2 regions of the Kitasatospora dryopteridis genome follow, and region 2 is predicted to be linked to the other one. Evidence: predicted binding sites of a transcription regulator. Region 2 holds the regulator's gene; the other holds the start of a gene.
What was found. Region 2 encodes HrcA, which represses chaperone genes, less so after heat shock. Its sites were predicted from a motif close to TTNGCACTCNGNNNNNCNGAGTGCNAA; they were not measured.
Positions count from the first base shown of each region.

Region 1: the regulator HrcA is predicted to act here: its motif matches at 2,321-2,347, upstream of ACQ614_RS20995 (FmdB family zinc ribbon protein).

Region 1 is NZ_CP192749.1:4,597,202-4,607,901, reverse strand. It holds gene ACQ614_RS21005 (potassium/proton antiporter) at 1-555, shown strand, start outside; gene ACQ614_RS21000 (MFS transporter) at 870-2,225, shown strand; gene ACQ614_RS20995 (FmdB family zinc ribbon protein) at 2,358-2,651, shown strand; gene ACQ614_RS20990 (hypothetical protein) at 2,939-3,235, shown strand; gene mscL (large conductance mechanosensitive channel protein MscL) at 3,307-3,723, shown strand; gene ACQ614_RS20980 (hypothetical protein) at 3,794-4,066, opposite strand; gene ACQ614_RS20975 (sigma-70 family RNA polymerase sigma factor) at 4,197-5,168, opposite strand; gene ACQ614_RS20970 (phosphatase PAP2 family protein) at 5,570-6,511, shown strand; gene murJ (murein biosynthesis integral membrane protein MurJ) at 6,813-8,822, shown strand; gene ACQ614_RS20960 (N-acetylmuramoyl-L-alanine amidase) at 9,073-10,700, shown strand, end outside.
Region 2 is NZ_CP192749.1:2,610,561-2,621,260, forward strand. It holds gene ACQ614_RS11885 (S41 family peptidase) at 1-2,812, opposite strand, end outside; gene ACQ614_RS11890 (16S rRNA (uracil(1498)-N(3))-methyltransferase) at 2,917-3,666, opposite strand; gene dnaJ (molecular chaperone DnaJ) at 3,832-4,974, opposite strand; gene hrcA (heat-inducible transcriptional repressor HrcA) at 5,047-6,087, opposite strand; gene htpX (zinc metalloprotease HtpX) at 6,346-7,266, shown strand; gene pspAB (PspA-associated protein PspAB) at 7,287-7,871, shown strand; gene ACQ614_RS11915 (DUF3097 domain-containing protein) at 7,945-8,778, shown strand; gene hemW (radical SAM family heme chaperone HemW) at 8,843-10,072, opposite strand; gene ACQ614_RS11925 (AMP-dependent synthetase/ligase) at 10,130-10,700, opposite strand, start outside.

The DNA of each region.
Region 1 (10,700 bases), 2.0 Mb from region 2:
CGCCCGGCCTCCGTCCTGCTCTCGCTCACGCCCTTCCGGCTGCCCTGGCGGGAGCAGGCGCTGCTCAGCTGGGCCGGCCTGCGCGGCGCGGTGCCCATCGTGCTCGCCACCATCCCGATGGTGGCGGCCGCGCCCCGGGCGCAGGAGGTCTTCAACATCGTCTTCGTGCTGGTCGTGGTGTTCACCCTGGTCCAGGGGCCGACCCTGCCGATGGTGGCCCGCGGGCTGAGGATCGGCGAGGGCGACCTCGGCCAGGACCTCGGCATCGAGTCCGCGCCGCTGGAGAAGCTGCACGGACACCTGCTGTCGGTCTCGCTCTCGCCCGAGTCGAAGATGTCCGGCGTCGAGATCGGCGAGCTGCGGCTGCCCAAGGGCGCGGCGGTCACCCTGGTCGTCCGGGAGGGCAGCAGCTTCGTGCCCGAGCGCACCACCATCCTGCGGGCCGGCGACGAGCTGCTGGTGGTCACCACCGAGGAGGTCGGCGAGGCCGCCGAGCGGCGGCTGCGCGCGGTGGACCAGGGCGGCAAACTCGCGGGCTGGCTGCGCGGACGGTGAGCCCGGGGGCTGACCACCGGCGCGCGGAGTGTGAGATGCCTTGCATCGCCAGCCTGCACAGGCCCCGCTGCCATATAATCGATTGATACGGAAGATCTACACCTAGAAAACCCGCAACATCTGCCTGATGCAGAGTTGGCGCGACCGCTCGGCGGCCGCGGTCCGCAGCACACAGCCTGACGCCGGCGAGCGCACCACCCCACAGCCGGCCGGACCCGGTATCTACCCCGGTCGACGCGCGAGAGGACGACTCTCGGCGCCGTCGGGGCCCACCCGTTCCCCGGCGCGCTACCAGGCAGCAGGAAGGACCGACCGTGACGGCCCGCCGAACGGTCGAAGACCCCCTGTCCCCCGGCACGCCCGCGCCCGCCGCGCCCGCCCGGGTCGGATACGCGGCACTGCTCCGCACCCCCGGCGCCTGGACGTTCCTGGCCCCCGCCTTCGCCGCCCGACTGCCGTACGCCATGCTCAGCCTGGGCATCGTGCTGCTCGTCCTGGACACCCACGGCTCGTACGGCACGGCCGGTGCCGTCGCGGCCGTCTCCGCCGTCGCCCAGGCCGTGATCGGCCCGCAGACCGGCCGGCTCGCCGACCGCTACGGCCAGGCCGCCGTGCTGCTGCCCAGCGTCGCGGTGCACGCCCTGTCGGTGGGCGCACTGATCGCCCTGGCCCTCGGCCACGCCCCGGCGTGGGCGCTGTTCGCGGCCGCCGCCCCGGCCGGCGCCTCGGTGCCGCAGATCGGCGCCATGGTCCGGGCCCGCTGGGTCGCCCGGCTGTCGGACTCCCCGGCCACCCTGAACACGGCCTTCGCCTTCGAGTCGGTCACCGACGAGTTCACCTTCGTGGTCGGCCCGGTGCTGGCCACCGCCATCGCCACCACCGTCACCCCGTCCGCCGCGCTGATCGCCGAGGCGGCGCTGACCGTCGCCGGCGGCCTGGCCTTCGCTGCCCAGCGCGGCACCGCCCCGGCCCGCCACCCGCGCACCGCCGACGGCCGCGGCCCGTCCGCGCTGTCCTCCCCCGGCGTCCGGCTGCTGGCCGCCTCGTTCCTCGGGGTCGGCAGCGTCTTCGGCGCCATGCAGGTCTCGGTGACCGCCTTCGCCGAGTCGGTCGGCCGCGGCGGCGCCAACGGCACCGTGTACGGCATCTTCGCCGGCGGCTCGATGCTCGCCGGCGTGCTGTACGGCCTGGTCGCCTGGCGCCGGCCCGCCCGGCAGCGGATGCTCGGCTGCTACGCCCTGCTGGTCCTCGGCTGCTCGACGCTGTGGGCCATGCCCAACCTGACCGCGCTGGCCGTGGCCGGCCTCTTCTGCGGCCTCGCCATCGCGCCCACTCTGATCACCGGCTACACCCTGGTCGAGACGCTCGTCGCGGACGGCGCCAAGACCGAGGCGTTCACCTGGCTCACCGGCGCCATCGGACTCGGCCTCGCGGCCGGTTCGACCGTCGCCGGACTGCTGATCGACGCGGGCGGGCCCTCCACGGGCTTCCTGGTGCCGGTGGTCGGCGCGGGCCTCGGCCTGATCGCCCTGGTCGCGCTGCGCGGGCTTCTGGTCGCACCCGCGAAGGCCGTCGGCGGGGAGCCGCAGTCCGCGGTCACCACCGTCTTCGAACCGGCCGCGGCGGGCAGTGCGGGCACGCGGGAACTGGTCGGCGCCGGGCGGGCCTGACCGCAGGCCGGCGGCGCCTCGGCCGGGCGGCCCGGTCCATCTCACACCCGGCATCGCTGGACTGTTCCAGCGGAATGCCGCATCATGGACGATCGTTAGCACTCATCAGGCGAGAGTGCCAGGAGGAAGCAAGTGCCCACGTACCAGTACCAGTGCACCGAGTGCGGCAACGGCCTGGAGGCGGTGCAGAAGTTCACCGACGAGGCGCTGACCACGTGCCCCGACTGCCAGGGGAAGCTCCGCAAGGTCTTCTCGGCCGTGGGCGTCGTGTTCAAGGGCTCGGGCTTCTACCGCACCGACAGCCGCTCCTCCTCCAGCAGCTCGGTGGGTTCGGGGTCGTCCTCGGCCTCGTCCGGCTCCTCGACGTCCTCCGCACCGGCCGCCGCGTCCTCCGGGTCGACGGCGTCGGCTCCGGCCGCGAGCTGAGCCTTCGGCCACGTCGCACGGCAGAGCCCGGTGCCGCCGCCCCTCGGGGCCGGCGGCACCGGGCTCTCCGCATGTCCGGGCCCGGGTGCGGCCCGTCCTGCCCCTGCCGGGTGCGGCCCGTCCGGTCCCCGTTCTGCGGGCGGGACGTTCCCCCGCCCGGGTGACGGAGTTTTCCACAGGCCCGGGTTTTCCACAGGAATGGGCTGGGGAATTCCGGGGCCGTTGTGGCCGCCGCATTCTGGTTCCCGCGGGCCCGGCCGGGTCCGCGCAGGACCGACCGAAGGCGGATGACCGCTGTGACCACCCACCTGGCTTCCCCGCTCCCGCTCCCCTTCGCCGTGCCGCCCCGCCGGGAGGTGCCGGACTTCCCGCCGATCCGGCGGGGCTCCGGCGGGCGCCACCGGCTGCAGCAGGCCGTGCGGCACCGCCCGAGCGTGCTCGCGGCCGGGCTGCTCGCCGCGGCCACCGCACTCGCCGCCGGGCCGCTGCGGCCCGGCCCGCACGCCCCGGCCGCCGCGGCGACGACCGCCGCCGAGTCGGCCTCCGCGCCCCGCTGCACCGGCACCGCCCCGCCGACGGACTGAACCGGCGGCGCACCGGGCCCACCGGCGTGCCGAATTCCGATGCCGCCTGCACGCTGTGGTGTCGTTGCGGAATGAAGGGTTTCAGGGAATTCCTGCTCCGCGGAAACGTCGTCGATCTCGCGGTCGCCGTCGTGATCGGCGCGGCATTCACGAACATCATCAATGCGTTCGTGAAGGGCGTCATCAATCCGATCGTCGGCCTGTTCGGCACCAAGGACCTCGCGTCCTACCGGTCCTGCCTCAAGGGCCCCTGCCGACTGGCGCCCGACGGTACGGTCTCGTCCGGCATCTTCATCCTGTGGGGCGAGGTGCTCAGCGCCGTCGTGCAGTTCGTGATCACTGCCGCGGTGGTCTACTTCGTCTTCATTCTGCCGATGCTGCACTTCATGGCGAAGCGGAAGACCACGGATGAGGAGGTCCTGGAGGCGGAGGCGAAGGAGGTCGTCCTGCTGGCCGAGATCCGCGACGCCCTGGTGCAGCGCAACTGACCGGCCCACGGGTCCGGCGGGCGGGCCTCGCTCCGGGCAGCGGTGTTCCGGGCTGCAGCCCAGCCGGCCGCTACCCGCCGTGGTGCGGCGGCCGCTGGCTCAGGTACCAGTCGAGCCCGCGGGACGCGCCGCCCTCGCCGGGGCGCTCACCCCAGCCGCGGTCGGTGTCGTCGCTGCTCTGCCGGTCCAGCGGGTCGCCGAACACCAGCTTCGGGGCCGGCTTCGCGGGCCGGGCCGCCGTGCCCCCGCCGGTGCCCGCGTCCTTGCCGGGGCGCCCGTCCTCGGGCCGCCCGTCCCGCTCGGTGCCCCGCTCGGCGCCGCGGCCGCCGTCCTGCTCGCCCATCGTCCCGTCTCCAGTTCTCTCGTCCACCAGCCTAGGGCGTGTCCCACGGCGGGTCGGACACCGCACGGCCCCGGTCCCGGGCAGTGCCCGGGCCGGGGCCAAAGGAGTCGGCGTCCCCGATGCCGACCGGTCAGGCCGCTTCGAACCCGGCGTGATCGGCGATCTTCTTCAGCTCGGCCAGTGCGTGCTTCTCGATCTGGCGGATGCGCTCGCGGGTCAGCCCGTGCTGCTTGCCGACCTCGGTGAGCGTCCGCTCGCGGCCGTCCTCCATGCCGTAGCGGGAGCGGATGATCGAGGCCGTGCGGTCGTCGAGCCGCCCGATCAGGTCGTCGAGCTCCTCGCGGCGGAGCATCACCATGACGGCGTCCTCCGGGGAGACCGCGCCGGTGTCCTCCACCAGGTCGCCGAACTGCGTCTCGCCCTCGTCGTCGACCGACATGTTGAGGCTGACCGGGTCGCGCGCCCAGTCCAGCACGTCCTTGATCCGCTCCTCCGTGGTGTCCAGCTCGGCCGCGATCTCGGCCGGGTCGGCCTCACGGCCCAGCTCCTTGGACTTCTCGCGCTGCACCCGTCGGATGCGCCCGAGCTCCTCCACCAGGTGGACGGGCAGCCGGATGGTGCGCGACTGGTCGGCGATCGACCGGGTGATCGCCTGCCTGATCCACCACGTCGCGTACGTGGAGAACTTGAAGCCCTTGGCGTAGTCGAACTTCTCGACCGCCCGGACGAGGCCCGCATTGCCCTCCTGGATGAGGTCCAGCAGGGGCAGGCCGCTGCGCGGGTACCGGCGGGCCACCGCGACCACCAACCGGAGGTTGGACCTGATGAACACGTCCTTGGCGCGCTCCGCGTCCTCGGCTATCGCCTCCAGCTCCTCGCGCGTCACACCCTCGGGCAGGGCGCCCTCGTCCAGCAGGTGCTGGGCGTACACACCGGCCTCGATGCGCAGGGAGAGCTGGACCTCCTCGGCGGCGTCGAGCAGCGGCGTCCTGGCGATCTCGTCGAGGTACATGCCGACGAGGTCGCGGTCGGCCTCAAGGTTGGTCGGCCGGGCCGAGCGAGTCCGGTCGGCCCTGTCGCGAACGACGGCACGAGTGGCCATGCTTGCTCCCTTGCTGGATTGCCGGGTCTGGCGGCGGCGCCCGCGCGGGGCTGCGCTGCTCATACAAGTGCGGGCCTCCTGGAGGCTCACACGTAACGATCCAACGCGCAGAAATGGGACAACATTCCCAACTCACTCAGATTTTCGCGCCTCATGCAGTATCCTGCCGGATTTCACCCCGGCCGTTGGCTCTCCGTCACCGCACGCACACCGGGAGCAATCGACCGGCCTCCGCCCCGGCGCTCCCCGCAACGACCCGGCGGCATCAGGTCCAACGCCGGCAGGTGTGCCGACCCTTCCAACGAACGACACCGCCCGATCGCACCTTCTCCGCACAAAAGATGCCGAATCGCTATCCCGCCGGGTCCGCTCCGCACACCGGCGCTGGGAAGGTGACAGCCATGCACCCGTCCGCGCTTCCCGCCGTTCACCGGCCCGTCGCCCGACACGCCCTGTGGGCGCTCGGTGGCACGCTGCTGTTCGGCCTGCTGCTGGGGCTGGTGGCGAGCGGCTGGGCCCCGCTGGCACGACTGGACCAGCACTGGGTCGCGGCACTGCAGGGCTACGCCCGCCGGCACACCGCGTGGACGGCCTCGATGCAGACGCTCAGCGACATCACCGGCACGGCGACCATGCGCGTGGTGCTGCTCGGCGCGGCGGTCTGGCTGTGGGCCATCAGGGCGCGCGCCCTCGCCGCCTGGGCCGCGGCGCAGGCGCTGCTCGGCTGGGCCGCGGCGGTGGGCCTCCAGGCGGCGGTCGGCCGGGCCCGCCCGCACTTCGCGGACGCGGTGTCGCACGCCGAGGGCCCGGCCTTCCCCTCCGGGCACGCCACCGCCTCGGCACTCACCTGCGCAGCGCTCGTGGCGCTGGCCTGGCCGCTGACCGGGCGGGCGGGCCGGATCTGGGCCTGCGGCGCGGCGGCGGTCACGGTGCTCGCGGTCGGCTGGAGCCGGATCGCGCTCGGCGTGCACTGGCCGAGCGACGTCCTCGGCGGATGGCTGGCGGCGGCCGCGCTGCTGGGCTGGGTGACGGTCGCGGTGGAGCTCTGGCGTCCGGGCGCCCTGGCGCGGGACTTCCGCCGGGTGGACCGGCACACCGGGCCGCGCGTGCAGCGCGTCCTCGTCCGCGGCACGGCGCCGGACTCCACCGAGGAGGACGCCGACGAGGACGGCTCGGGCGAGGAGGGCGCCGAGGAGGAGGCCGACGGCTCCGGCAATGACCCGGACAGGGGCTCCGACGTGGACGGCGACGGGAGCCCGCGGGCCGACCGGGCCGACCGGACCCGGACCGCTCCGGGGCCCGGCGCGGTGGACATGCCCCGTGTCCACCACCGCCACAGCTGACGTGCAGTGAGAAAGGTCACACGATCGGGCGGCGACCCGGCGGTGAAGGGACACGGATGACAACCGATCACCCCGAACGGCCCGCCGCCCGTGGCGACATAACCGGACATAGCACCGCAATACACCACCCTTCGCGCCATCGCCCCTTCCGGAGCCCCGATATCCTCCGTGGACGCAGGGCTGCCACCCGGGGCACCGGACTCCCCAGGGAGTGCCGCGGTTTGGCAGACTGCTCCGGCTGGGTGCACCTGTGCGGAAGCCCCACAGCCCCACCGCCCAGGCACCGAGTGACGGGGGTCCGATGACCATGCACACCACGGGTGAGTCCCCCGACTCGTACGCGTACCCGGACCCGCCGACCATGGCGCTGCGTCCGATCCCGCCGCAGCAGCCGGAGGCCGGCGCCGCAGGCGCCGCTGCGCAGCCCGGTATCCCGCCCCAGCCCTCCGTCCCCGCCCAGCCCGGCGCCCCGGTCCACCCGGGCGTGCCGCAGCAGCCGGCCCAGCCCCCGCAGGCACCCGCCACCGTTCCGTCGCAGCGCCAGGGCGAGGCCCCGGCCGCTCCGGCGCCCTCGGCCGGCCGCAGCGGGATGATCATGGCGATCGGCACGCTCTCCTCGCGCGCCCTCGGCTTCGTCCGCAGCGCGATGATCGTCGCCGCGCTCGGCGCCGCCGGACTCGGCGACTCCTTCAACGTCGCCAACTCGCTGCCCAACGTCGTCTACATGATGCTCATGGGCGGCGTGCTGGCCTCGGTCTTCGTCCCCGAGCTGGTGCACGCCGCGCAGACCCACGAGGACGGCGGCGTCGCCTACACCGACCGGCTGCTGACCCTGTGCGGCGTCATCCTGGTCGTGCTGACCGTCGGCGCCTGGATCCTCGCGCCGACCATCGTCGACATCTACTCGAACTTCGACGGCGCGCAGCGCGACCTGACCATCGCCTTCGCCCGGTACTGCCTGCCCCAGATCTTCTTCTACGGCGTCTTCACCCTGCTCGGCCAGGTGCTCAACTCGCGCGACAGGTTCGGCGCGATGATGTGGACGCCGGTGCTGAACAACGTCGTGGCGATCGCGGTCTTCGGCCTCTACATCCTGGTCGGCAACGGCGCGGAGAAGGCCGAGCAGATGACCTCCGGCCAGACCATGCTGCTCGGCCTCGGCAGCACGCTCGGCATCGTCGTCCAGGCCGTCGGCCTGCTGCCCTCGCTGCGCTCCTCCGGCTTCCGCTGGACGCCGCGGTTCGACTGGCGCGGCGCCGGCCTCACCAAGCCGATCCGCGCCGCGACGTGGGCGCTGCTGCTCGTCGTGGTCACCCAGCTCTCGTTCGCCGTGATCAGCCGGCTGAGCACCGGCGCCGGCGTCCGCGCCGAGGACGCCGGGCTGACGATGGGCCTCGGCAACTTCGCGTACACCAACGCCTACCAGCTCTTCGTCGTCCCGCAGGGCGTCATCACCATCTCGCTGGTGACCGCGCTGCTGCCCGGCATGTCCCGCGCCGCCACCCGCGGCGATCTGACCAAGATCGGCTCCGACCTGGCCGGCATGCTGCGCTCCTCCGCCGCGATGATCGTCACCGCCACGGTGCTGTTCATCGCGCTCGCCCCGCAGATCGCCGCGATCGCCTACGAGCACGGCAAGGTCACCCCTGCCAGCTCCTGGGTCATCGCCCAGGCGCTGATCGCCTTCGCGATCGGCCTGCCCGCCTTCTGCGCCCAGTACGCCCTGGCCCGCGGCTTCTACGCGATGGGTGACGCCAAGACGCCGTTCTGGCTGACCGTCGTCTCCACGACGGTCAACTCCGGGCTGTCCGCCGTCGCCTACTGGCTGCTGGACCCGCGCTGGATCATCATCGGCATGGCCCTCGCCCAGAGCATCGCCTGCCTGGTCGGCGTCGGCATCACCGGCTGGGCCCTCAGCCGACGGCTGCGCAAGCCCGTGCCGCAGGCTGCGGCGCCGGCGGTTCCGGCCGGGCCGGACGCGACCATGGTGCTCGGCCTGCGCCGCGGCAAGCAGCGCAGCGGGCTCGACGGCGGTTCGGTCATCGCCCTGCACCTGGCCATCACGGCGGCCTGCCTGCCGGGTGCGGCGGCCGCGGTATGGATCGCGGGCCGGATCACCGACGCCGTCGGTGGCGGCCTGGTCGGCAACACGGTGGGCCTGGCAGCGGGCTCGCTGGCCGTCCTGCTCTCGCTGTTCGCCCTGGCCCGCCCGTTCGGCGCCGGCGCCGCGGTGGCCCCGCTCGCCCGCAAGCTCCGCATCCCCTACCCGGAGCCGGCCCCCGCCACGGGCAACGGCAAGCACCGCCGCTAGGAATCGTCAACGACCCCGGGCGCAGGCCGGCCGCAACTCCCCTCCACCCTGCGGTACTTCAGTGCGCCCGTGGGGCCGCTCGGGCAGCGCGGACCCCGGTGGATGGTAGGCGTCCGACCGAGTGCTACGTTCGCGTCGCCCTCCGTGCGCCAGGCGCACCGGCCGCACCCCGGCCGAGTGCCCCCGCGGCGGGCTCCACATGGGTCCGGCCCCCACGGCCGGTCGGGTACGGGAAGGTCCGCAGACTCCGTTGACTGCAGAACACAGAGCCGAGCGCGGCCCCGCCGGGGCCGCGCACCGCCGCAAGCACAAGCTGCGAATACCGCTGGCGATCACCGCGGCGGTCGTCGCCTCCGCCACCGGTTTCGCGCTCTTCGCAGGGGCCGACACGACGCCCGCCGCGGCCACTCCCGGTGCGGACGCACTGCAGCGCCAGTTCGCCGCCGCAGCATCCGAGTTCAAGGTGCCGGAGAGCATCCTGCTGGCGCTCTCCTACCAGCAGAGCCGCTGGGAGTCGCACCACGGCGAGCCGAGCACCACCGGCAACTACAACGTGATGGGTCTGACCCAGGTCGACCCGGCGGCGGTCGCCAAGGCCATCGACGCCGGTCCCGGCCCCGAGGTGGACGGCCGCGGCGACGACGCCCCCGTCCGCAAGGACGCGCCTCCGGTGCAGGTCGAGGACGGCCCGGAGCTGCACACGCTGGACAAGGCCGCCAAGCTGATCGACAAGCCGGCGGACAAGCTGAAGACCGACCCGGCGCAGAGCATCCGCGGTGCCGCGGCCCTGCTGGTGAAGTACCAGAAGGAGGCCGGCAAGCCGCTGTCGAACGACCCGGCCGCCTGGTTCACCGCGGTGTCCCGGTTCAGCGAGTCCCCGGCCGGGGAGGGCGGCGACGACTTCGCCGACCGCGTGCTCGGCACCGTCCGCGCCGGTGCGAGCCGCGTGACCGCCGACGGCCAGCTGGTGACGCTCGCCGCGGCCCCGGCCGTCACCGCGGGCGACTCGGCGGCGCTGCGGCTGAGCTCCGCCGACAAGCAGACCTCCGTCCCGGTCGCTCCCCCGGTGCCGAAGCGCCCCTCGGGCAAGCCGGCCAAGCCGGGCAAGACCACCACGCAGGGCACCAAGACCGGGTCCGGCACGTCGGGCACCGCGTCCCGCGCCGCCACCACGGGTGCGCGCACCGCCCTGCAGGCGTCGTACAGCGGTGTGCAGACCTCGGGCGTGCCGGCCACCGGCGCGCTGACCGCGGACGCGCCCGGCCCGGTCGAGTGCCCCACCGGCCTCGGCTGCGACTTCAGGGCCGCCGCGTACGCGCCGAGGACCGCGACCTCCGGTCCGGACGACTACGGCAACTACACGGTCGCGAACCGGCCGACCGACGGCCAGCGGATCGACTACATCGTCATCCACGACACCGAGGGCGGCTTCGACAGCTCCGTCCGGCTGTTCCAGAACCCGGCCGCCCAGGCCAGCGCGCACTACATCGTGCGGTCCTCCGACGGCCACGTCTCCCAGCTGGTGAACACCAAGAACGTCGCGTGGCAGGCCGGCAACAAGACCGTCAACATGCACAGCATCGGCATCGAGCACGAGGGCTACGCCTTCCCGGCGAACAACGCGACCTGGTACTCGGAGCAGCTGTACCAGTCCTCCGCCTCGCTGACCCGCTACCTGGCCGACCGCTTCGGCGTCCCGCTGGACCGCCAGCACATCATCGGCCACGACGACGTCCCCGGCCCGCGCCAGCAGGACATCGCCGGCATGCACTGGGACCCGGGCACGTTCTGGGACTGGAACCACTACATGGACCTGGTCGGCGCCCCGGTCCGGGCCAGCACCGGCGGTCCGATCCTGGTCGGCGGCAAGGTCACCAT
Region 2 (10,700 bases):
CGATCCGCCGGTTGAGCTTCTCGACGATCAGCTGGGAGGTGTGGCCGCCGCGGTTCTCCCGCAGGTCGACGACGACGCCCTCGCGGGCCAGCTCGACCCGCAGGTCGCGGTGGAGCTGCGCCCAGCCGGAGGAGACCATGTCGGGCACGTGCAGGTAGCCGAGCTGGCCGCCGGAGCGCTCGCGGACCTCGGCGCGGCGGCCGGCCACCCAGTCGTGGTAGCGCAGTGCCTCGTCGTCGGCGAGCGGGACGACCACCGGGTGGCGGTGGACGCCGTCCTTGCCGGCCACGGTGAGCTCGACCGGCTGGCCGGCGGTGCCCGCGAGCAGCGGGGCCGGGCCGGTCACCGGGTCGACCGGGCGGCCGTCCACGGCGAGGACGGCGTCGCCGGGGCGGACGGCGGCGCCGGGGGCGGCCAGCGGGGAGCGGGCCCGCGGGTCGGAGGACTCGCCGGGCAGGATGCGTCCGATCCGCCAGACGTCGCCGTCGCGGACGAGGTCGGCGCCGAGCAGGCCCTGCCGGCGGGCGGACTCGGTGCCGCGGCCGGGCGGGGTGACGTAGGCGTGCGAGGTGCCGAGTTCGCCGACGGTCTCCCACAGCAGGTCGACCAGTTCGTCGTGGCTGCCGAGCCGCTCCACCAGCGGGCGGTAGCGCTGCAGGACGCCGGCCCAGTCGACGCCGTTCATGTCGGCGCGCCAGAAGTTGTCCCGCATGATGCGGCCGTTCTCGTCGAACATCTGCCGCCACTCGGCGGCCGGGTCGACGGTGACCCGGACCCGGGCGAGGTCGACGTCGACCTCGTCGTCCTCGCCGGCCTTCTGGTCGGCGGGGACGATCCGCAGCCGGGACTCGTCCAGCACCGCCAGCCGGGAGCCGTCGCCGCTGACCGCGTAGCCGTCCAGGGCGCCGACCAGCTCCTCGGCGCGGCGCTTCTTGAAGTCGAAGCGCTCCAGCACCGGGCGGGGGTGGTCCTCCTCCAGCGAGGCGGCGGTGTCGCCGAGCTCGCCGAGCAGCGGCAGCCGCGTCCAGACCACGCCCTCCTTGGTGGCCCTCAGGCTGCCGAAGGAGCCGCCCTCGACCGGGAAGGGGAGGATGCGGTCGGCGATGCCCTCCAGGTCGACCCGGGTGGCGGCGGGGGCGCCGTCCTCGGTGTCCGTGCCCTCCTTGGCGTCCTTGCCGGACGGCCTGCCGTCCTCCTCCTCGCCGCCGACCGGGCGGCCGGCCCGCTGCGGGCCGAACGGCGACGGGGTGTCGGCGGCCAGGGTGATCAGGTAGGGGCGGCAGCCGGTCGGGAACGACAGGTCGAAGGAGTGCGCGTCGTACACCGGGTCGAAGCTGCGCACCGACAGGAAGGCCAGGTGCCTGCCGTCGGAGGTGAAGGCCGGCGCGTAGTCGACGAACCGCTGCTGGGTGGCCTCGCTGACGCTGCGGCTGGTCAGGTCGGCGAGCATGATCTGGCGCAGCGACCAGGCGCCGAGCGCCGGGCTGGACCAGGCCAGCCAGTTGGAGTCCGGGCTGAAGACCAGGCCGGTGGCCTCGCCGTTCTCGCTGCGGGCGAGCTCGTGCACGGTGCCGTCGGAGAGTGCGACGAGCAGCACCCGGCCGTCGTGCGAGGCGACGGCGAGCTGTCGGCCGTCCGGCGAGACGGCCAGGTCGAGGACCCGGCCGAGGCCGCCCGCGGCCAGCCGGCGCCGGTCGGCGGCGAGCACCGCGGGCGCGTACTCGAGCGCGTCGTCGCCCTCGGCGTCGGTGACCCAGACGGCGCCCTGGGTGCCGTCGGCGCCGGGCACCACGCGGGCGAGGCGGGCGCGGGCGCCGGGGGTGGCGTCCAGCACCCGGGCCGGGCCCTCACGGTGCGTCAGCCAGTGCACGGTGCCGCGGACGACGACGGCGCTGGCCCGGCCGGTGCGGTCCGGGGCGACGGCGTCGAGCCGGCCGGCGGCCGAGACCGGGTGCGGCTGGCGGCGGGTGCGCGGACCGGCGAGCCGGATGTCCAGGCGGCGCGGTTCGGCGCCGTCGAGGTCGTCGAGCAGCCAGAGGTCTCCCCCGCTGTGCCAGACCACCCGGGTGCCGTCGGTGGTGGCGTTGCGGGCGTAGAACCCGCCGTCGCTGTGCCGGCGCAGGTCGGAGCCGTCGGGGAGGCTGGAGTACAGCTGCCCGGTGCCCTCGTGATCGGAGAGAAAGGCAATCCTGGAGTTGTGGGGCCCGCCGACCCACAGCGGCGACTCGATGTTGCCGTCCAGGCCGGTGTGCAGCCGCTCGAAGTCCCGCTCGCCGATCCACAGCTTGCCGGTGGTGCCGCCGCGGTAGCGCTTCCAGTGCGCGGGCTCCCGGCTGAAGGCCGACAGCAGCAGCACGCGGTCGCCCTCCGGCTCGAAGGCGAGCCCGCCGACCGGCCCGTAGGGCAGCCGGGCCGGCTCGCCGCCGTCCAGCGGGACGGCGAAGGCCCAGGTGCGGCGCAGGGTGGCCTGACCGGCGGTGGTGACGGCGACCGGGCGGCCGTCGGCCGTCCAGCCGCGCAGCGCGGTGCGGGCGCTGCCCCAGTGGGTGAGTCGCCGGGAGGGGCCGCCGTCGGTGGGGGCGACGTGGATCTCCGGCGCGCCGTCCCGGGTCGATGTCCAGGCGACGTGCCGGCCGTCCGGCGAGAAGCGCGGGTGGCTGACCGGCGTCTGGTCCGCCGTCAGCCGCCAGGCCCGGCCGCCGTCCAGCGGAGCGAGCCAGACGTCGTCCTCGGCGACGAAGGCGACCAGGTCGCCGTGCAGGTGGGGGTGGCGCAGGTAGGCGCCCTGGGAGGTGCTCTGCGGTTCGGTCACAGCAGCACCCTAGGCACCGCCGCGCCGCCCCGCAGGGGGTTTCTTCTTGAGCGTACGAACCCGGCGCGAACCGGCCGCCCGCGCGCCCCGCGGGCAGGGAGGAGTCAGGACCAGCGGCCGGTGCGGCCGAGCAGCAGGGCGCCGGCCGCCACGCCCGCCGTGGAGGTGCGCAGCACCGACGGGCCCAGCCGGTACGGTGCGGCGCCCGCCTCGGCGAAGGCGGCCAGCTCCTCCGGCGAGACGCCGCCCTCCGGGCCGACCACCAGCACGATGTCGCCCTTCTCCGGCAGCGCCGCGGTGGCCAGCGGCTCGGCGCCGTCCTCGTGCAGCACGGCCGCGAAGGCCGCCGCGGACAGCACCGGCGCCAGCTGACGGGTGGTCACGAGGTCGTGGACCTCGGGGAAGCGCAGCCGCCGGGACTGCTTCCCGGCCTCCCGCGCGGTGGCCCGCCACTTGGCGAGGGCCTTGGCGCCGCGGTCGCCCTTCCACTGGGTGATGCAGCGGGAGGCCGCCCACGGGATCACCGCGTCGACGCCGACCTCGGTCATGGTCTCCACCGCGAGCTCGCCGCGGTCGCCCTTGGGGAGGGCCTGGACGACGACGATCCGCGGGCCCGGCTCGGGCTCCTCGCGGACGGTGTCCACGGTGACGTCCAGCGCGTCCTTGCCGTGCACGGCGGTCACCGTGCCGTCGACCCCGAGGCCGAGCCCGTCGGCCAGGGTGATCGCCTCGCCGGCCTCCAGCCGCTTCACCGCGGCCGCGTGCCGCCCCTCGGGCCCGTCCAGCCGCACCACCGCACCGGCCACGGCCCCGGCCAGGACCGCACTCTCGACGACGAACACCGGCGCAGTCATGACAGGGGCTTCCTTACGAGAGTGAGTGCCGAAGGGGCGCGGGGAACTGCGCAGTCCGGGGGTGGGTCACTGCGCGCTCAGGGCCGACCCCTGGTCCGTACGGTGACCCGCATCCGAATTGCGCAGTCCCCCGCGCCCCTGGTGGTCGGCCCTGAGCGGTGGCTCCTAGCGCCCGTTGAAGGCGTCCTTGAGGCGGGAGAACAGGCCCTGCTGGCCCGGTGCGAACTGGCCGGACGGGCGCTCCTCGCCGCGCAGCATGGCGAGCCGCCGCAGCAGCTCCTCCTGCTCGGGGTCGAGCTTGGTCGGCGTCTGCACCTCGACATGCACTATCAGGTCGCCCCGGCCGCCGCCGCGCAGGTGCGTGATGCCGCGGCCGTGCAGCGGGATCGACTGCCCGGACTGGGTACCGGGCCGGATGTCGACCTCCTCCAGCCCGTCGAGGGTCTGCAGCGGCACCTGGGTGCCGAGGGCGGCCGCGGTCATCGGGATGGTGACGGTGCAGTGCAGGTCGTCGCCGCGCCGCTGGAACACCGCGTGGCTGGTCTCGGCGATCTCCACGTACAGGTCGCCGGCCGGGCCGCCGCCGGGGCCGACCTCGCCCTCGCCGGCCAGCTGGATGCGGGTGCCGTTGTCGACACCGGCGGGGATCTTGACGGTGAGGTTGCGGCGGGCGCGGACGCGGCCGTCGCCGGCGCACTCCGGGCACGGGGTCGGCACGACGGTGCCGAAGCCCTGGCACTGCGGGCAGGGGCGGGAGGTCATGACCTGGCCGAGGAAGGACCGGGTGACCTGGGATACCTCGCCCTTGCCGCGGCACATGTCGCAGGTCTGGGCGGAGGTGCCCGGTGCGGCGCCCTCGCCGGAGCAGGTGGTGCAGGTGACGGCGGTGTCGACCTGGAGTTCCTTGGTGGTGCCGAACGCGGCCTCCTCCAGGGTGATCTCCAGGCGGATCATGGCGTCCTGGCCGCGGCGGGTCCGCGAGCGCGGGCCGCGCTGGCCGCCGGCGGCGCCGAAGAAGGCGTCCATGATGTCGGAGAAGCCGAAGCCCGCGGCGCCGAAGCCGCCCGCGCCCGCGCCACCGCCGCCGTTGGGCGACAGCGGGTCGCCGCCGAGGTCGTAGACCTGGCGCTTGGCCGGGTCGGAGAGCACCTCGTAGGCGGCGTTGATCTCCTTGAACCGCTCCTGGGTCTTCGGGTCCGGGTTGACGTCCGGGTGCAGCTCACGCGCGAGGCGTCGGAACGCCTTCTTGATCTCGTCCTGCCCCGCATCCCGTCGGACGCCGAGTACCGCGTAGTAGTCCGTGGCCACCAAATGCTCCGCTTGTTCCGCCTCTAGAAGGTGCTTGCGTCCGACCGGCTGCGCTCGTTGCGCAGCTCGCTGTTACGACTCGGCCAGGATCTGACCCACGTACCGTGCCACCGCTCGCACCGCCCCCATTGTGCCCGGGTAATCCATCCGGGTCGGACCGATCACACCCAGCTTTGCCACGCTCTGGTCGCCCGAACCGTAACCGACGGAGACCACGGACGTGGAATTGAGGCCCTCGTACTCGTTCTCCCGGCCGATCCTGACCGTCATTCCGGACTCCGCGGTCTCACCCAGCAGGCGCAGCAGCACCACCTGCTCCTCCAGTGCCTCCAGCACCGGCTGGATGGTCAGCGGGAAGTCGTGCCCGAAGCGGGTCAGGTTGGCCGTGCCGGCCAGCATGATCCGCTCCTCGTTCTGCTCGGCGAGGGTCTCGAAGAGCGTCGCCAGCACGGTGGAGACGATCGGCCGGTCGCCGGGCTCGAAGGCGTTGGGGAGGTCGTCCAGGACGGAGGGCACGTCCGGCAGCCGGCGGCCTGCGGCCTGGGCGTTGAGCTTGGCCCGCAGGTCGGCCAGCACGCTCTCGCCGACCGTGCCGGGGCAGTCGACGATGCGCTGCTCCACCCGGCCGGTGTTGGTGATCAGGACGAGCATCACCTTCGCGGGTGCCAGCGCGACCAGTTCGACGTGCCGGACGGTGGAGCGGGTCAGCGACGGGTACTGCACGACCGCGACCTGGCGGGTCAGCTGGGCGAGCAGCCGGACGGTGCGGGTGACCACGTCGTCGAGGTCGACTGCGCCCTCCAGGAAGTGCCGGATGGCCCGGCGCTCGGGGGCGGTCATCGGCTTGACCTCGGCCAGCCGGTCGACGAACAGGCGGTAGCCCTTGTCGGTGGGGATGCGGCCGGCGCTGGTGTGGGGCTGGTGAATGAAGCCGTCCTCCTCCAGCGCCGCCATGTCGTTGCGCACCGTCGCCGGGGAGACGCCGAGGTTGTGCCGCTCGACGAGGGCCTTGGAGCCGACCGGCTCCTCGGTGCCCACGTAGTCCTGGACGATCGCGCGCAGCACGGCGAGCCTGCGCTCGTCGAGCGGGCGGACGCTTGGACGCGTGTCGATGAGACGCTCGTCGACCCTGCGCTCATTGACCACGGGGCACGCACCTCCGTCTTCGCCCGTTGGACCTGGTGACCGTCCGGTTCTCTGGCACTCTGGATGGCAGAGTGCCAGGACCGTACCTGCCAGTGTAAGTGCCCGACCCCGACGGCTGGAACGGGCCTCCCACGTGATCCTCGACCGATCCGGCGGGCGCGTCCCGTGCCCTGTCCGGCGGCCGGTGGCAGCATCGAAGGCGAGCGAGCTACCGAAGGAGCAGCGATGTCGTCGACACGGCAGCACTCCCGCTTCGCACCGGACCGCGGCCTGACCGGCCGGATGGTCACCACCATGTTCCTGATCGGCCTGGTCTACGTGGGGTTCACCGGGCTGCTGATCGTCCTGCTGCGCGGTGCCTGGCCGCTGATCCTGGTGCTGTCCGGCGGCCTGTTCGTCGCGCAGTTCTGGTTCAGCGACAAGATCACCCAGAAGGCGATGGGCGCCCACGAGGCGTCGCCCGAGGAGTATCCGCAGCTGCACGGCACGATCGACCGGCTCTGCGCGCTGGCCGACATGCCCAAGCCGCGGGTGGCGGTCGCCCGCAACGACATGCCGAACGCCTTCGCCACCGGCCGCAACCCGCAGAACGCGGTGGTCTGCGTGACCACCGGGCTGCTGCGCCGGCTGGAGCCGGAGGAGCTGGAGGGCGTCCTCGCGCACGAGCTGTCGCACGTCGCGCACCGGGACGTGGCCGTCATGACGGTGGCCGGCTTCCTCGGCGTCCTGGCCGGCGTGATGACCAGGGTCGCGCTGTACGGCGGCTTCCTGGGCGGCAACCGCAACAGCAACGACCCGAACACGGCGATCGCGCTGATCGTCGTCCCGCTGGTCAGCATGGTCGTCTACGCGCTGAGCTTCCTGCTGACCCGGATGCTGTCGCGCTACCGGGAGCTGGCCGCCGACCGCTCGGCGGCGCAGCTGACCGGGCGGCCGAGCGCGCTGGCCTCCGCGCTGACCAAGGTCACCGGGCAGATCGCCGCGATCCCGACCGAGGACCTGCGCAAGGCGCAGCCGTACAACGCCTTCTACTTCGCCCCGGCGCTGAACGCGCGGGAGGCCGCGTCCCAGCTGTTCTCCACCCACCCGTCGCTGGAGCAGCGGCTGGCGCAGCTGGCGAAGATCTCCGCCGAGCTCGGCCGCTGACGGCCGGGGAGAGGACGGTCATGGGATTCCTGGACACCCTGCTCGGGCGGAGCAAGCCGGTGAAGCCGGACCTGGACCAGCTGTTCGGCATCCCGTCCGCCGCGCTCACGCTGGAGGCGGCGGCCGGGTTCCTGCCGACCGGGCTGGGCTCGGTCTGCTTCGCGGCCGTCGAGGGCGGTGCCTTCGAGGAGGTGAAGCGGCAGGTCCGGGCGCTGCTGGACGCGGACACCGACCGCGGCGGCGTCCCGGTGGAGGCCTCCCGCGACGACTACGGGTACTCGTGGCTACTGGCCCGGCACACACCGGAGGAGCTGCCGGACCTGGTCAACGACCTGCACGCGGTCAACAGCGAGCTGGAGGCGCACGGCTTCGGCCCGCAGCTGCTGTGCTCCCTGGTGGGCTTCAAGGACGCCGAGGGCCGGTCGCTGGCGCTGGTGTACCTGTACAAGCGGGGCAGCTTCTACCCGTTCGCGCCGGTTCCGGGCGGCGGGGAGAAGCGGAACAGCCCGCTGGAGCTCCAGGTGAAGGCGATGCTCGGCGACGACCTGCGGATCGAACAGGAGCTGTCCCGGTGGTTCCCGGTCTGGGGCGCACCGGGGCTGTAGCGGGCGCACGGCGGCCCGGCGCGCCGTAGGCCGGACGGGGGATGCGCGGGCGTCGGGCTCGTACACTCCGTCCATGCGCAGCAGGCAGTACGGCCCCGACCTGACCCCGCCCTGGAAGCGGCAGCAGCCGGCCCCGGAGGTGGCTGCCGAGCGGGACCTGGTGGTCGAGGAGGCCGCGACCGGGTTCTGCGGGGCGGTGGTGCGCTGCGAGAAGACCGCGGAGGGCCCGACGGTCACCCTGGAGGACCGGTTCGGCAAGCACCGGGTGTTCCCGATGGTGGAGCGCGGCTTCCTGCTGGAGGGCCGCGTGGTGACCCTGGTGCGGCCCGCGGGGCCGGCCCCCGCGCAGGCGCCGGGCCGCACCGCCTCCGGGTCGGTCGCGGTGCCCGGGGCGCGGGCCCGGGTGGCCCGGGAGTCGCGGATCTACGTCGAGGGGCGGCACGACGCCGAACTGGTCGAGCGGGTCTGGGGCGACGACCTGCGGATCGAGGGCGTCGTCGTGGAGTACCTGGAGGGCGTGGACGACCTGCCGGCGATCGTGGCCCGGTTCGGGCCCGGCCCGGAGCGCCGGCTCGGCGTGCTGGTCGACCACCTGCTGCCGGGCACCAAGGAGCACCGGATCGCGGAGCAGGTCTCCGGCGGCTCGGTGCTGGTGGTCGGCCACCCCTACATCGACGTCTGGCAGGCCGTGAAGCCCGCCTCCGTGGGCATTCCGGCGTGGCCGGAGGTGCCGCGCGGGGAGGTGTGGAAGGAGGGCGTCTGCCGCCGCCTGGGCTGGCCGGTGGACCCGCCCGCGGCCTGGCGCCGCATCCTCGCCTCGGTCGACTCGTACCGGGACCTCGACCCCGCCCTCCTGGGCCGCGTCGAGGAACTGATCGACTTCGTGACCGCCACCGACACCCCTTAGGGGCGCGGGCGAGCCGCTCAGGAGCGCTGGGGGCACCTCGCGCCCCTGAGCGGCTCGCCCCTCTCTAGTCCACGAGGTCGCGGACGACGGCGTCGGCGAGGAGGCGGCCGCGCAGGGTGAGGGCGGCGCGGCCGTCCGCGTGGGCGGCGGGGTCGAGCAGGCCCTCCTCCAGGGCGTGCAGGGCGGCCTTGCGGCCGTCCTCGGTGAGGAGGTCGAGCGGGCAGCCGTCGACCAGCCGCAGCTCCAGCAGGATGCGCTCGACCCGGCGGTCCTCCTCGGCGAGGACCTCGCGGCCGAGGGCGGGGGTGCGCCCCTCGGCGAGGGCCCGGGCGTAGGCGGCGGGGTGCTTGGCGTTCCACCAGCGGACGCCGCCGACGTGGCTGTGTGCGCCGGGGCCGGCGCCCCACCAGTCGGCGCCGGTCCAGTAGAGCTCGTTGTGGCGGCAGCGCCCCTCGGGGGTGGTCGCCCAGTTGGAGACCTCGTACCAGGAGTAGCCGGCCCGGCTCAGGGCGTCCTCGGCGATGAGGTAGCGGTCGGCGTGCACGTCGTCGTCGATCATCGGGAGTTCGCCGCGGCGGACGCGGGCGGCGAGCCGGGTGCCCTCCTCGACGATGAGGGAGTAGGCGGAGACGTGGTCGGGGCCGGCGCCGATCGCGGCGTCCAGGGAGGCCCGCCAGTCGTCGTCGGACTCGCCGGGGGTGCCGTAGATGAGGTCGAGGTTGACGTGGTCGAAGCCGGCCTCGCGGGCCTCGGCGACGCAGGCCTCGGGGCGGCCGGGGGTGTGGTGGCGGTCGAGGACCTGCAGGACGTGCCTGCGGGCGCTCTGCATGCCGAAGGAGATCCGGTTGTAGCCGCCCTCGCGGAGCTCGGCCAGGTAGGCGGGGCCGACCGACTCCGGGTTGGCCTCGGTGGTGACCTCGGCGCCCGGGGCGAGCCCGAACTCCTCGCGGAGTGCGGCGAGCATCCGCACCAGGTCGCGGGCGGGCAGCAGGGTGGGTGTGCCGCCGCCGAGGAAGACGGTCCGCACGGGCAGGTCGGTGTCGCCGAGGACCTTCCGGGCGAGCCGGATCTCGGCGATCACGTTGTCGGCGTAGGTCTCCTGCGAGGCGACCGCGCCGGAGGAGCGCAGCTCGGTGGCGGTGTAGGTGTTGAAGTCGCAGTAGCCGCAGCGGCTGGCGCAGTACGGCACGTGCAGGTAGAAGCCGAACGGCCGGCTGCCGAGCCCGGTGAGGGCGTGCGCGGGCAGGGAGCCGTCGGACGGCACCGGTTCGCCGTCGGGGAGAGCGGAGGGCATACCCCCCATTGTCCCGTACGGCCCGGGTTGCCCCGGAGCCGCACGGGACGGCGGGTGTCAGGCCTCGTTGGAGCCGGCGTACATCTCGGTGATGGCGTCGGCGTACTCGCGCTCGACCACCGGGCGCTTGATCTTGAGGCTCGGGGTCAACTCGCCGTGCTCGACGTCGAGGTCGCGCGGCAGCAGGGTGAACTTCTTGATCGCCTGCCAGCGCTGGAGCTCGCCGTTGAGACGCTGGACGAACCCGTTGATCAGCTCGTTGGTCTCCGGTGCGGCGACCACCTCGGCGTAGGACTTGCCGGCCAGGCCGTGCTCGGCGGCCCACGGCATGATGACCGTCTCGTCGAGGCCGATCAGCGCGGTGCAGAAGTTGCGCTGGTTGCCGATGACCAGGACGTTGCTGACGAACGGGCAGACCGCCTTGAACTTGCCCTCGACCTCGCTCGGCGCGACGTACTTGCCGCCGGAGGTCTTGAACATGTCCTTCTTGCGGTCGGTGATCCGCAGGTAGCCGTCCTTGTCGAGCTCGCCGATGTCGCCGGTGTGGAGCCAGCCGTCCGGCTCCAGCACCTCGGCGGTCTGCTCGGGCAGCTGGTGGTAGCCGCGCATGACGCCGGGGCCGCGGAGC